Regions from separate parts of the Mesorhizobium sp. 43Arga genome, predicted to be linked through region 3. Evidence: predicted binding sites of a transcription regulator. Region 3 holds the regulator's gene; each other region holds the start of a gene.

Evidence for each region. Region 3 encodes PhoB, which activates phosphate uptake and scavenging genes when phosphate is short. Its sites were predicted from a motif close to TGTCATNNANCTGTCAT; they were not measured.
Region 1: a site for PhoB is predicted at 2,084-2,100, ahead of ACWGS8_RS00490 (alkaline phosphatase D family protein). Genes of this name have one in related genera too.
Region 2: a site for PhoB is predicted at 1,472-1,488, ahead of phnF (phosphonate metabolism transcriptional regulator PhnF). Genes of this name have one in related genera too.

The regions. Positions count from the first base shown of each region.
Region 1 covers NZ_JBSKBO010000001.1:95,349-99,649, forward strand. The annotation lists gene ACWGS8_RS00475 (hypothetical protein) at 1-18, opposite strand, end outside; gene ACWGS8_RS00480 (TetR/AcrR family transcriptional regulator) at 63-680, opposite strand; gene ACWGS8_RS00485 (MFS transporter) at 755-2,038, shown strand; gene ACWGS8_RS00490 (alkaline phosphatase D family protein) at 2,173-3,747, shown strand; gene ACWGS8_RS00495 (hypothetical protein) at 3,761-4,039, opposite strand; gene typA (translational GTPase TypA) at 4,237-4,301, shown strand, end outside.
Region 2 covers NZ_JBSKBO010000001.1:715,145-719,445, forward strand. The annotation lists gene ACWGS8_RS03550 (carbon-phosphorus lyase complex subunit PhnI) at 1-318, opposite strand, end outside; gene phnH (phosphonate C-P lyase system protein PhnH) at 320-931, opposite strand; gene phnG (phosphonate C-P lyase system protein PhnG) at 931-1,392, opposite strand; gene phnF (phosphonate metabolism transcriptional regulator PhnF) at 1,514-2,263, shown strand; gene ACWGS8_RS03570 (zinc-binding alcohol dehydrogenase family protein) at 2,279-3,295, opposite strand; gene ACWGS8_RS03575 (ABC transporter permease) at 3,360-4,301, opposite strand, start outside.
Region 3 covers NZ_JBSKBO010000001.1:411,303-415,603, reverse strand. The annotation lists gene xylF (D-xylose ABC transporter substrate-binding protein) at 1-149, opposite strand, end outside; gene ACWGS8_RS02035 (ROK family protein) at 424-1,674, shown strand; gene phoB (phosphate regulon transcriptional regulator PhoB) at 1,687-2,376, opposite strand; gene phoU (phosphate signaling complex protein PhoU) at 2,396-3,103, opposite strand; gene pstB (phosphate ABC transporter ATP-binding protein PstB) at 3,129-3,932, opposite strand; gene pstA (phosphate ABC transporter permease PstA) at 3,929-4,301, opposite strand, start outside.

The DNA of each region.
Region 1 (4,301 bases), 320 kb from region 3:
GATCAGAATGGCACGCATGACGACAATCTCCGGTTCGGGCCGGAGCAACGTATCGCCAAACGCTATTTCTTCAAGCTCGCTTCGATCAGCAGATCGGCGTTCGCCGCCACCGACTGCGCGGGGCCGCCGAGGCCAAAGAGCTGGCCGCTGATATAGGCGCCTTCGATCAAAAGCAGCAGTCCGTCGCCCAGCGTATCGGCGTCTTGCGCGCCCATGGCGGCGGCCATGGCGCGCAGCCGGCGGCGCAGTTCCTGCTTGTTGGCCTCGCTCACCACGCGGGCCGGATGGCTGTGGTCGGGATACTCGACCGCCGCGTTGGTCATGCCGCAGCCGCGATAGTCCGCCACTTGCGTGCGCTTGCCAATGCGGGTCAGGAAAGCCTTGATCTGCGCGCGCGGGTCGCCCGGATGGGCTTTGACCGCCTCGTCGAAACGCTCCCAATACTCAAGATCGTATTGCCGAAGATAGGAAGCGGCCAGCTCGTCCTTGGAAGGAAAGCTGCGATAGAGGCTGGGCTTGGTGACGCCCGCGCGTTTGACGATCTCGTCGACGCCGATCGCCCTGATGCCGCGCCGGTAGAAAAGGTCATACGCCACGTCGAGAATCTTCTTGGCGGCCTTCGGTGGCGCCGATGCATGACCATTGCTGATGGACAGTTCAACATTTTTGTCGGTTGGCATCATGAGACTCGATTGACAATGTTACCGATCGGTACGTATAAAGGTCCCCATCTTGCAACGTACCGGTCAGTAACATGATAGCTCAATCCCGTCCGTTTGGCCAGCGCTACGCTTTCGTGGTGGTCGGTGTCATCTTCCTTTGTCTGCTAATCGCCGCCGGGCTGCGCTCGGCGCCCGCCGTCATGATGCTGCCGCTGGAAAACAGTTTTGGCTGGCGGCGCGATGTCATCTCGCTGGCCGCCGGCGTGGGCATCCTGCTCTATGGTCTGACGGGTCCGTTCGCCGCCGCGCTGATGGAGCGGATCGGGCTGCGCCGCACGCTGATCGCATCGCTGGTGGTGATGTCGGGGTCGACCGCTCTCAGCCTGCTGATGACCAAGCCCTGGCATCTGTTCATCACCTGGGGCGTCTTCTCGGGCATCGGCTCCGGCGCCGTCGCCAGCGTGCTGGGCGCCACCATCGTCAACCGCTGGTTCAAGACCAATCGCGGCCTGGTCATGGGGTTGATGTCGGCCTCCAGCGCCACCGGCCTGCTGGTGTTCCTGCCGCTGCTCGCCTCGCTGGCGCAATCGGGCGGCTGGAAGCCGGTCGCCACCGCCGTCGCGGTCGCCACGGCCTGTCTGCTGCCACTGGTCTGGCTGCTGGTGCCGGAGCGTCCGGCCTCGATCGGCATGGTGCGCTATGGCGCCGAGGCCGACGATGTGCCGCCGACATCGCCCGCATCGCAGGGCAATTTCCTGGCGCATACGCTCAACACGCTGCGCCGCGCCGCCGGCACGCGGGTGTTCTGGTACCTGTTCGCCACCTTCTTCGTCTGCGGTTTCACCACCAACGGGCTGGTTGGTACGCATCTGATCGCCTTCTGCGGCGACATGGGCATCGGCGAGGTGCAGGCCGCCGGCCTGTTGTCGATGATGGGCATTTTCGACCTGATCGGTACGACGCTGTCAGGCTGGCTCACCGACCGTTTCGATCCGCGCAAGCTGCTCGGCGTCTACTATGCCATCCGCGGTCTGTCGCTGATCTACCTGCCCTATTCCGGCTTCTCGGCGACCAGCCTGATCATCTTTGCCGTGCTCTACGGCCTCGACTGGATCGCCACCGTGCCGCCGACGCTGCGGCTCGCCAACGAGGCGTTCGGCGACCGCAGCGGCCCGATCGTGTTCGGCTGGATCGTCGCCGGCCATCAGGTTGGTGCCGCGGCAGCGGCCGCCTTCGGCGGCACGATGCGCGAGCTGCAGGGCAATTACGAACTGGCCTTCCTGATCGCCGGCATGACGGCGATCGCGGCGGCCTGTATCTCGCTGCTGATCAACACCAGCCGGCCGGCATTCGACCCGGAACCGCAGGCGGCTTGAGAAGCTAATCTCCCCCTCCGTGGGGGAGACTAGCCGCCTGTCCACTGTTATCAAAACTTCATGGTTCCGAGATGCGGCTGAAACATTGAGGCCGGACCTTGATGGCGACGTTCAAAGCCATCCAGGAGACAGCCATGAACAAGCTTTCGATGACCCGCCGCGCCTTTGTCACCTCCGCGAGCGCTGCCGGTCTGCTTGGTGCCTCGGGCCTCGCCTTGCCCTACTATTCCCGCGCGAGCCAGCGTCCGGCCTTCACGCATGGTGTCCAGTCCGGCGATGTCGATGCCAGCAGCGGCATGGTGTGGACGCGCACGGATCGTCCGGCACGCGTCATGTTCGAAGTCTCGTCGACGGAAAGCTTCGCCAATGCGACGCGGCAGGCGCCGCTCGATACCTCGCCCGCCAGCGACCACACGGTGAAGCGGCTGCTCACCGATCTCGCCGCCGACCAGGACATCTTCTATCGCATGATTGCGGCCGATCTCGCCGACATCAACGCCGTTTCCGAGCCGATTGTCGGCCGCTTCCGCACAGCGCCAGCCTCGAAGCGCGACGTCCGCTTCGCCTGGTCGGGCGACACCGCCGGCCAGGGCTGGGGCATCGACGAGACCGGCATGAAGACCTATTCTACGATCGGCAAGCACACGCCCGATTTCTTCCTTCATTCGGGGGACACCATCTATGCCGATGGCGCGCTGAAGGATGAAGTGGACCTGCCTGGCGGCGGCAAGTGGAAGAACGTCGTCGTCATCGACGGCAAGCGTAAGGTCGCCGAGACGCTGGACGAATATCGCGACCAGTGGAAGTACAACATGATGGACAGGAATGTGCTGGGCCTCAGCGCAATCTGCCCGACTTTCTACCAATGGGACGACCATGAGGTGCTGAACAATTGGTCGGATTCCAAGGATCTGACCGCGGACGACCGTTATAAGGAAAAATCCATCCATGTGCTGGCGGCCCGTGCGGCGCGCGCCTTCCATGAGATGACGACGATCCGCTACGAACCGTCCGAACCCGGTCGCGTCTACCGCAAAATAGCCTACGGCCCACTGCTCGACGTGTTCTTCCTCGACATGCGCTCTTATCGCGGCCCGAACGGCCCGGACATGCAGGAGGAGATGACGCCGCAGTCACGCATGCTCGGCGAGCAGCAGACGAAGTGGCTGAAGCGGGAACTGGCCAACTCCAAGGCGACCTGGAAGATCATCGCCGCCGACATGCCGCTCGGCCTCGTCGTCTGGGACAATGCCGCCAAGAAGGCCGGCGCCGAAGCCGTCAGCAATGGCGACAACGGCGCGCCTAGGGGGCGGGAACTCGAATTCGCCGACCTTTTGCGCTTCATCAAGAATGCCGGCATCACCAACACCGTCTGGCTGACCGCCGACGTGCACTATACGGCCGCGCATTACTACAATCCCGACAAGGCGCAGTTCCAGGATTTCAATCCGTTCTGGGAATTTGTCTCGGGGCCAATCCATGCCGGCACGTTCGGTCCGAACGATTTCGATATGACCTTCGGTCCGGAGCTGAAGTTCATCAAGGCGCCGACCGCCGAACAGGGACAGAACGTGCCGCCATCGGCAGGCCTGCAGTTCTTCGGGCTGGTGGATATCAGCGGCGCCAGCGAACAGATGACCGTGCGGCTGATGGATCGCGACGACAACGAACTCTACAAGGTCACGCTCGATCCGGTGCGATCGGCATAGACGCTCGCAATCGTCAATCCGGGTAGCAGACCATTGGAATGTTCGGCCAGACGGCGGTATCGCAGTTGGCGGCGTCCTGGCGTTGCTTGAAGGCGGCGGTGACCGGCCCGGTCACTACCGGGTCGACGCCGTCAGGCGCGTCGGCGAAGACCTGTTCGGCCGGCGCATTGGACGGCAGGACCGGGCGTGCCTCTTTCTGCGCCGCAGCGGACTGCGCGGCGTTGGCCGCCAGCAACAGGGCAAAGGCCACCGAGGCGATGAGGGGCCAAAATCGGTTGAGTTTATCGGTCATGACGTTCGAACTGCCCGGGCCCTGAAAGGTTCCCGCCTTGGTTAACAAAATCATCTCACACGCAGATGCTTAAGATTTGATGAGTATTTGGTGTCGCGCTTCCCCTTTCGCAACTGCGAAAAACCCTGTATGAGCCGCGCAACCGAAAGAGGCAGCGCCTTTGGCCTGCTGCCTGCAACGCTTCCGAGACCCAGAACATGAAACTCCGTAATATCGCGATCATCGCGCACGTCGACCATGGAAAGACCACCCTTGTCGACCA
Region 2 (4,301 bases), 300 kb from region 3:
CGAGACGCGCCGCTCGACCAGCATGGCGCCGGTGTCGATCGGCTTGCTGTAGCCGAAGCGCGGCAGCGTCGTGCGATAGGCGCGCACCAGGAAGATTGCCTCGATCATGTCGCCGCGCGCCTGGACGATGGCGAGTGCGGCGAGCTCCCGGTCATAGAGCGAGCCTTCGCTCATCACCCGGTCGACGCCGAGCGCCAGCTGCTCGACGATCTGGTCGAGGCGCAGTGCCGGTACCGAACGGTCGCCGCGCCGGCGATCGGCGAGCAGGCTGTGGGCGTTACGAATAGCGGCTTCGCCGCCCTTTACCGCGACATACATCTTACGCCTCCATCGTCTTGATGCGCGTCGTGCGCGGCAGGCAGGCTATGCCTTCAGCGGTGGCGAGGATGATGTCGACGCCGCGCGGAAAGCGCTTGTTGTTCTGCTTCCACTGCTCGATGAAATGACGCGGCATCATCGCCGGCGCGATCGTGGTGCTGGTTTCGATGCCTGGGCCTTCGAGCAACAGCGGAGCGCCCGAGGTGAGATCGCTGACCTGCAGGATCAGGGTGGTCGACCGGTCGGGATAGTCCTGCGTTCCCTGTGAAAAGCCGTCGAGCGCCATCATCTCGGCCGGCGTGGCGACAAAGGCGAAATGCGCGTCGGCAGGCGTGTTGGCCAGCGGCGCGCCGGTATGGAAACCAAGCCAGGAGCCGATCGCGGCGGAGGTGTGCAGGGCCGGGTCGAGCCAGAGCGGCGTGTCGTTGTCGCAGAGCGCCAGTGCCACGGCGCCAGCGGTCGCCGAGAGCGGCGCCGGCGGACGGGCCAAGGCCGGCAGAGACTGCACGCGGCCCGGCCGCGCCATCGCGTCCATAACCGCGCGAAACACCGTCTGGGCGTCGAACACCGGATCGGCGAAGCCGCCCTCGATCGATTGCGCTGCGATATCCATCAGTCTTCTCCGCGAACCATGGTGAAGAAATCCACTTTCGTTGCCGCCGTCTCGGCCCGGCGTTTTTCCTGGACAGTGGCGAGCGCCGACCGCAAAGGCGCGATCAGCCTGGTCTCGACCTCAGCGCGGTGGGCAGGGTCCTGCCAGAGCGCGTCGGCGATCGCCGCCAGCTTCGCCTTCTGCTTGTCGCGACCAAGCGCATAGCAATGACCGACCTGTCCGGATGGCAGCCGGACGGTGGCGCGGGTGACGGTCGCCTCGCCGACATTGAACGGTGCGCCGCCGCCGCCGATGCGACCGCGCAACGTCACGAGCCCGGTTTCGGGACCGCGCAGCAGTTCGGCTTGCGAAGGCAGGCCGGCCTCGTTCCAGAGCCGGACGATGTCGTCGCCGCTCGATTGCGCCAGCGTCGCCATGGCGGCCTTGCGTTCGGCCTGGTCGCGGGCTTCCTGTCCTCGCATCGGCAGCATTCCTCTTTGCTAAATTTGTCTATTGATATAGACAACTATACAAATTATACATATTACCTAACGCGAGTCCATGACGGGTGGATGACAGGGGATAGATGGCCGGGGGCAATTCGTGATCGGGCGACAGGAAGCCGACAGCATCGAACGGCGCAGCGGCGTCTCGCTGTGGCGGCAGATCGCCGACAGGATCCTGCAGGCGATCGCCACCGGCGATTTCGCCGAGAATGCCGCGCTGCCGCCGGAGGTGGCGCTGGCCGAGCGCTATGGCGTCAATCGCCACACGGTGCGTAGCGCCATATCGGCGCTTGTGCAGGAAGGAGTGCTGCGGGCCGAGCAGGGGCGTGGCACGTTCGTGCTGTCACGCAAGCGGCTGTCCTACCCAATCGGCGCACGCACACGTTTTTCGGCCGGCCTGCAAGGGCAGACTTCGGAACGGCACATCGTGCTGCTCTCCTCATCGGTCGAGCTGGCCAGCCCGCGCGTCGCCGAAGGCCTGGGCCTTGCCAGGGGCGCCGAGGTGATCCGGCTGGAGACACGCGGTGAAGCCGATGGACGGCCGGTGTCGCGCGCAGCCGGCTGGTTTGATGCCAGGCGCTTTGCCGGCATCGACAAGGCGATGGCAGAGACTGGCTCGATCACCGCGTCGCTGGCCCGCTTCGGCATAGACGATTATCTCCGGCAATCGACCGTGCTGTCGGCGCGCCATGCCGATGCGGCCGATCTCGCCGACCTCGACCTGCAGCCAGGCGCCATCGTGCTGGTCACGGTGGCCGTCAACATCACGCCGGACGGCCAGCCGATCCAGTTTTCCGAGTCGCGCTTTCCGGCGGAGCGGGTGGAGCTGAAGCTCTCGGCGCTGTGAGGCGAATTCTGCCGACTAACCGATCTCGATCACGGCCTTGATCAGGCCGGATTTTTCATGCGCCCAGCGGGCGAGATCGCTCGGCGTATCGGCCAGCGTCGTGCGGTGGGTGACGAGCGTGGCCAGGGGCACGGAGCCGTTGCGGATCGAGGCTGCGACATGATCGAAATCGGCATGCAGTGCATTGCGGCTGCCAACCAGCGTCATTTCGCGTTTGTGGAATTCCGGATCGGAAAAGACGATGTCGTCCTTGACGACGCTGACCAGAACCAGTGTGCCGCCATGCGCGACATGAGCGAAGGCCGACTGCACCGACCGGGTGTTGCCGGTGGCGTCGAAGACCACGTCGAAGCCCTCGCCAGATGTCGCTTCCCTGACCAGGTCCGGCACCGCTGCGCGCGAGCCGTCGAGGATGCTGAAACCAAGTTCATTTTCGGCGAAAGCGAGGCGTTCACTGCTCATGTCGAGCAGCGTTACGTCGAGCCCGGCGATGCGGGCGAAGATGGCGTTGCCGAGTCCGATCGGGCCGGCACCGATGACCAGCGCGCGGGCGCCGGGATCGGCGCGGGCGCGACGTACCGCATGCGCGCCGATGGCCAGGAATTCGACAGCGGCGGCGTCGGCCAGCGACAGGCCATTGGCCGGATAGAGATTCTGCGCCGGGACAAGAATGCGTTCGCACATGGCGCCGTCGCGATGGACGCCCAGCACCTCGATCTTGACGCAGCAATTCGGTTTGCCGTGCCGGCAAGCGATGCACTTGCCGCAGGAGAGGTAGGGGTTGATGACGACCGGTTCGCCAATGGCAAGGTCGATGCCCTCGCCAGTCTCGATGACGGTGCCGGAGACTTCATGGCCCATGATACGGGGGTAGGCGACGAACGGGTGCTTGCCCTCGAAAATATGGTAGTCGGTGCCGCAGATGCCGACATGGCTGACGGCGACCAGCGCCCAGCCGGCAGGAGGCGCGCCGGGCGCAGGGCGGTCTTCCAGGACGAGTTCGCCGGGCGAGCGGCAGACAACGGCTTTCATGTTTCAGTCCAGTTGGGTTTCCGACTCGCCTTCACGTCGGGCCGGAGATCGATTTCAGCAGTGGTCACTTGCCGCCGCGGCGGCGCAGACCGTCGAAATAGACGATGACGATGATCAGCACGCCAGTGATGATGCGCTGCCAGAAGGCGTTGACGTTGAGCAGGTTGGCGCCGTTGTTGATGGTGGCGAGGATGAAGGCGCCGAGCAGCGGGCCATGCACGGAGCCGACCGCACCGAACAGCGAGGTGCCGCCGATGACCGAGGACGCGATCGCCTGCAGTTCCCAGCCCTCGGCCTGGGTCGGGTTGCCAATGCCAATGCGCGAGGCCAGGAGCACGCCGACAAAAGCCGCGCACAGGCCCGACAGCGTGTAGGCCATGTAGATGGTACGCTGGACATTGACACCGGAGAGGCGCGAGGCCTCGGCGTTGGAGCCGACGGAGAACAGGTAGCGGCCCCAGCGGCTGTGATGCAGGAAGATGTAGGCGGGGATACCAACCAGGATGACCATCCAGAACAGATTGGGCACGCCGAGGAAGGAGTTGCGCGAGAATTCCTGGAAGGCATCATTGTTGATGGAGATCGAGTTGCCGTTGGTCATCAGAAGGCCGATTCCGCGCAGCGAGGTCAGCGTCGCCAGCGTTATGATGAAGGGCGGCAGGCCCATCTTGACGATGCCGAAGCCGTGGAACAGGCCGATGGCAACGCCGACCAGCAGCGTGATCAGGATGGCAAGGAAGACGGGTATGCCGGCATTGATCAGCATCGCCGCAATGACGGTGGCGAAGCCAACCACCGCACCGACGGACAGATCGATGCCGCCGGTGATGATGACGAAAGTCTGGCCGACCGCCAGGATGGCGATCATCGAACCCTGACGCAAAAGGTTCGAGATGTTGTTGGCTGAGGCGAAGCTCGATGTCGACAGCGACAGGATGACCCAGAGCAGCACCAGCAGCGCCAGCAGCGTCAGCCCGAACAGGGCGTTGTAATTGCGCTTGGGTTT
Region 3 (4,301 bases):
TTCTTCATGGCGGCCTCGTCGGTCTTCCAGCGCTCTTCCTGGAAGTTGGACCACGAAACGCCGATGACCTTGTCCTTCGCCTGCGCGACCGACGCAAGCGTCAGCGACATGGCGACACCCGCCAGGATGGCGGCTGTGAATCTCTTCATGATATTCCTCCCTGCGCCGCGTATGGCGCGACCAAACTGGCCCGAAGGCCGGCACAAAGGCTCTATTTTTTCGAGCCTCGAAAAAACACTGATCCAACACCGGAACGCTGTCAACAACGATTCTGAGGGATTTTGATGTCCTTCTGATTTTTTTTCGAGCCTCGGAATAAATAAATGACAGGACTGGCCGCTTCTGCCAGTATTTGATCGTGTCGCCGGCAGCGTTCGAGGGAGGACCGGAAGAACCGCGGCGATCGGGAGGATGTGAAAAAGCATGTCGGTCGGAATCCGCCACGACGATCTGCGCCGGCGCAACCGCGCCATGGTGATTGCGGCCGTGCGCCGGGCCGGCCGGCCCTCGCGCACCGAGATCGCCGCGACCACCGGCCTCAGCCATTCGACCATATCGGCCATTTCCTCCGACCTGATCGGCGAAGGCATCCTGGCCGAGGGCAGGCCCAGCGAGGCCGGCGCGCTGAAGCGCGGCAGGCCGCAGGTCGGCCTCGGCCTCAACCCCGAGGCCGCGACTGTGATGACCGTGGTGCTGTCGCTGAATTTCCTGTCGGTCGCCGTCATCGACTATGCCGGCCAGGTGATATCGGAAGAACAGCGCCGGTTGGACACGTTGACCATGTCGCGCGAGGCGCTGATCGGCGAATGCGTGGCCATCGTAAGGCGGCGTCTCGAGGATCCCGACATCGATGTGCGCAGCGTCGCCCGTATCGCGCTGGCGATCCAGGGCATCACCGACACCAAGGCCCGGGCAATGCTCTGGTCGCCGATCACCCCGCAGACCGACATCGCCTTCGCCGACATACTCGAAGCCGAGTTCGGCATCCCCGCCACCATGGAAAACGACTGCAATATGATGGCGGTGGCGCTGCGCTGGCGCGATCCCGAGCGCTATCGCGACGACTTCATCGCCATCCTGCTTTCGCACGGTATCGGCATGGGGCTGGTGCTGAAGGGCGAGCTGTTCACCGGCACCCATTCCTCGGGCGGCGAGTTCGGCCATATGATCCATCGGCCCGGCGGCGCGCTCTGCCGCTGCGGGCGGCGTGGCTGCGTCGAGGCCTATGCCGGCAACTATGCCATCTGGCGCAACGCCAGGCAGCTCAGCGAGGACACCGAGCCGGTTGCCGATGTCAGCGACGCGCAGATGCGGGCGCTCGCCGCGACGGCACGCGAACGCGACGGGCCTGAGCGCGAAGCCTATCGCAAGGCCGGGGAGGCACTCGGCTACGGCCTCGGCAGCCTGTTTGCGCTGATCGATCCCGCGCCCGTGGCCATGGTCGGCGTCAGCGCCGCCGCCTTCGACCTGATCGAGCCGGCGTTGCGCGAGGCCATTGCCCAGACCGCCGGCGGCCAGCATTCGGAGTCGATCTCCTTCGACACCGAGCCGAACGAACTGCCGCTGATCCGCGAAGGCTGCGCCATGCGCGCCCTGACCTTCGTCGACCAGGAGATTTTCGCGCCGGGCGTGCAAACGAAAGCAGGCCTTGCCGCGAAGAAAAACGTCGCCTGAGTCAGGTCGTGCTCAATCCTCGCGGATCGCGTAGCCCGCCCCACGAATGGTGCGGATGACGTCGGGCATGCGGCCATTGTTGACCGCCTTGCGCAGCCGGCCGACATGCACGTCCACGGTGCGCTCGTCGATATAGATCGTCTCGCCCCAGACATTGTCGAGCAGCTGGCTGCGTGAGAACACGCGGCCGGGATGCCGCATCATGAATTCGAGCAGGCGGAATTCGGTCGGCCCTAGCCGGATCTCGCTCTTCTTGCGATAGACCCGGTGCGATTCACGGTCGAGCACGATATCGCCGACCTTGAGCACGCTGGACAGCACTTCCGGCTTGGCGCGGCGCAGCAGCGCCTTGACGCGAGCCATGAATTCCGGCGTCGAGAACGGCTTGACCAGATAGTCGTCGGCGCCGGTGGAGAGCCCACGTACCCGGTCGCTTTCTTCGCCCCGCGCGGTCAGCATGATGATCGGCAGCCGCTCGGTCTCGGGCCGCATTCGTAGGCGCCGGCAGAGCTCGATGCCGGACACCGCCGGCACCATCCAGTCGAGCACCAGGAGATCGGGCACGTTCTCCTGCAGGCGGATTTCGGCTTCGTCGCCGCGAGTCACCACCTCGACCTGATAACCCTCCGATTCCAGATTGTAGCGGAGGAGCACACCCAGCGGCTCCTCGTCCTCCACCACCATGATGCGTGGTGCGATCATCGATTGGTTACCCCTGAGCTCAGGCCACCGGCGCCGACATCGCCGTCTCGTCCTGTTTTGGACGGTTGGCGGGCAGTTGCGTGCCGGTCAGGACATAGTACGCATTCTCGGCGATGTTGGTCACGTGGTCGCCGATGCGTTCGAGATTCTTGGCGCAGAACAACAGATGCGTACAGGCCGTGATGTTGCGCGGATCTTCCATCATATAGGTCAGCAGTTCGCGGAAGACGGAGGTGTATTTGACGTCGATCCGCTCGTCGTCGGCACGCAGCTTCGCCAGGGCCGCGGCATCACGCGCCGCATACTCCTCGATCACCCCCTGCACCTGGATCAGCACCAGCTGGGCCATGGCGTCGATGGAATGCGACAGGTCGCGCGGCGTGGCGCTGAGGCCGACAGTGCCGACCCGCTTGGCGATGTTCTTGGCAAGGTCGCCAATGCGTTCAAGGTCGCCGGCCATGCGGATCGAGCCTACGACATGGCGCAGGTCGTCGGCCATCGGCTGGCGCTTGGCGATCAGCGTGATGGCGCGGTCGTCGAGTTCGCGCTGGCGCGCATCCATGATGGCATCGTCGGAGACGACGCGCTGAGCGAGAGCATTGTCGGAGTTCAGAAGCGCCTTGGTGGCGCCGCCGACCATCGAACCGGCAAGGTCGCCCATGTCGCTGATCAGCCTGCTGATCTGTCCGAGATCCTCGTCGAAGGCTGCGACTGTGTGTTCGGCCATGATCCTGGTCCTCGTATGCGTGCGATCAGCCGAAGCGGCCAGTGATGTAGTCTTGCGTGCGCTTCTCGCGAGGCGACGTGAAAATCTTTTCGGTGCGGTCGAATTCGACCAGTTCGCCCAGATACATGAAGGCCGTCTGCTTCGAGACGCGCGCCGCCTGCTGCATGTTGTGGGTGACGATGACGATCGTGTAGTCGGCCTGCAGCTCGTCGATCAGTTCCTCGATCTTGGCGGTCGACAGCGGATCGAGCGCCGAGGCCGGCTCGTCGAGCAGGATGACCTCCGGCTTCACCGCCACGGTGCGGGCGATGCACAGCCGCTGCTGCTGGCCGCCCGACAGGCTGAGGCCGCTGGCATTGAGCTTGTCCTTGACCTCGGTCCACAGTGCTGCGCGCTTCAGCGCCTGCTCGACACGGCCGTCCATCTCGGCCTTGCTGATCTTCTCGTAGAGCCTGACGCCGAAAGCGATGTTTTCGTAGATCGACATCGGGAATGGCGTCGGCTTCTGGAACACCATGCCGATCTTGGTGCGCAGCAGGTTGAGGTCCTGCGAACGGTCGAGAACGTTCTGGCCGTCGAGCAGCACCTGGCCCTCGGCGGTCTGTTTGGGATAGAGCTCGTAGATGCGGTTGAAGACGCGCAGCAGCGTCGACTTTCCGCAACCCGACGGGCCGATGAAGGCGGTGACGCTGCGCTCGGGCAGCGACAGCGTGATATCCTTCAGCGCCTTCGACTGGCCGTAGTAGAAGTTGAGGTTCTTGACCTCGATCTTGGCCTTGGTCACCGCCTCGGCGGCGATCGTCATGTCTGGAGACAACATCTGGCTCATTTGTCCTCTCTGCGTCCGGTCAGGCTGCGCGCAAAGATGCTGAGCGCGAGAACCGTCAATGTGATGATGAGTGCGCCGGTCCAGGCCAGCTGCTGCCATTCCTCATAGGGACTGAGAGCGAACTGGAAGATGGTGACAGGCAGGCTGGCCATCGGCGCGTTGAGATTGCTCGACCAGAACTGGTTGTTCAGCGCCGTGAAAAGAAGCGGTGCCGTTTCGCCGGAAATACGGGCGATGGCCAGCAATATGCCGGTCACGATACCCGAAAGCGCGGCGCGATAGGCCACCGAGCGGATGACCACCCAGCGCGGCGCGCCGATTGCGGTGCCGGCTTCGCGCAAGGCATTCGGCACCAGATTGAGCATGTCC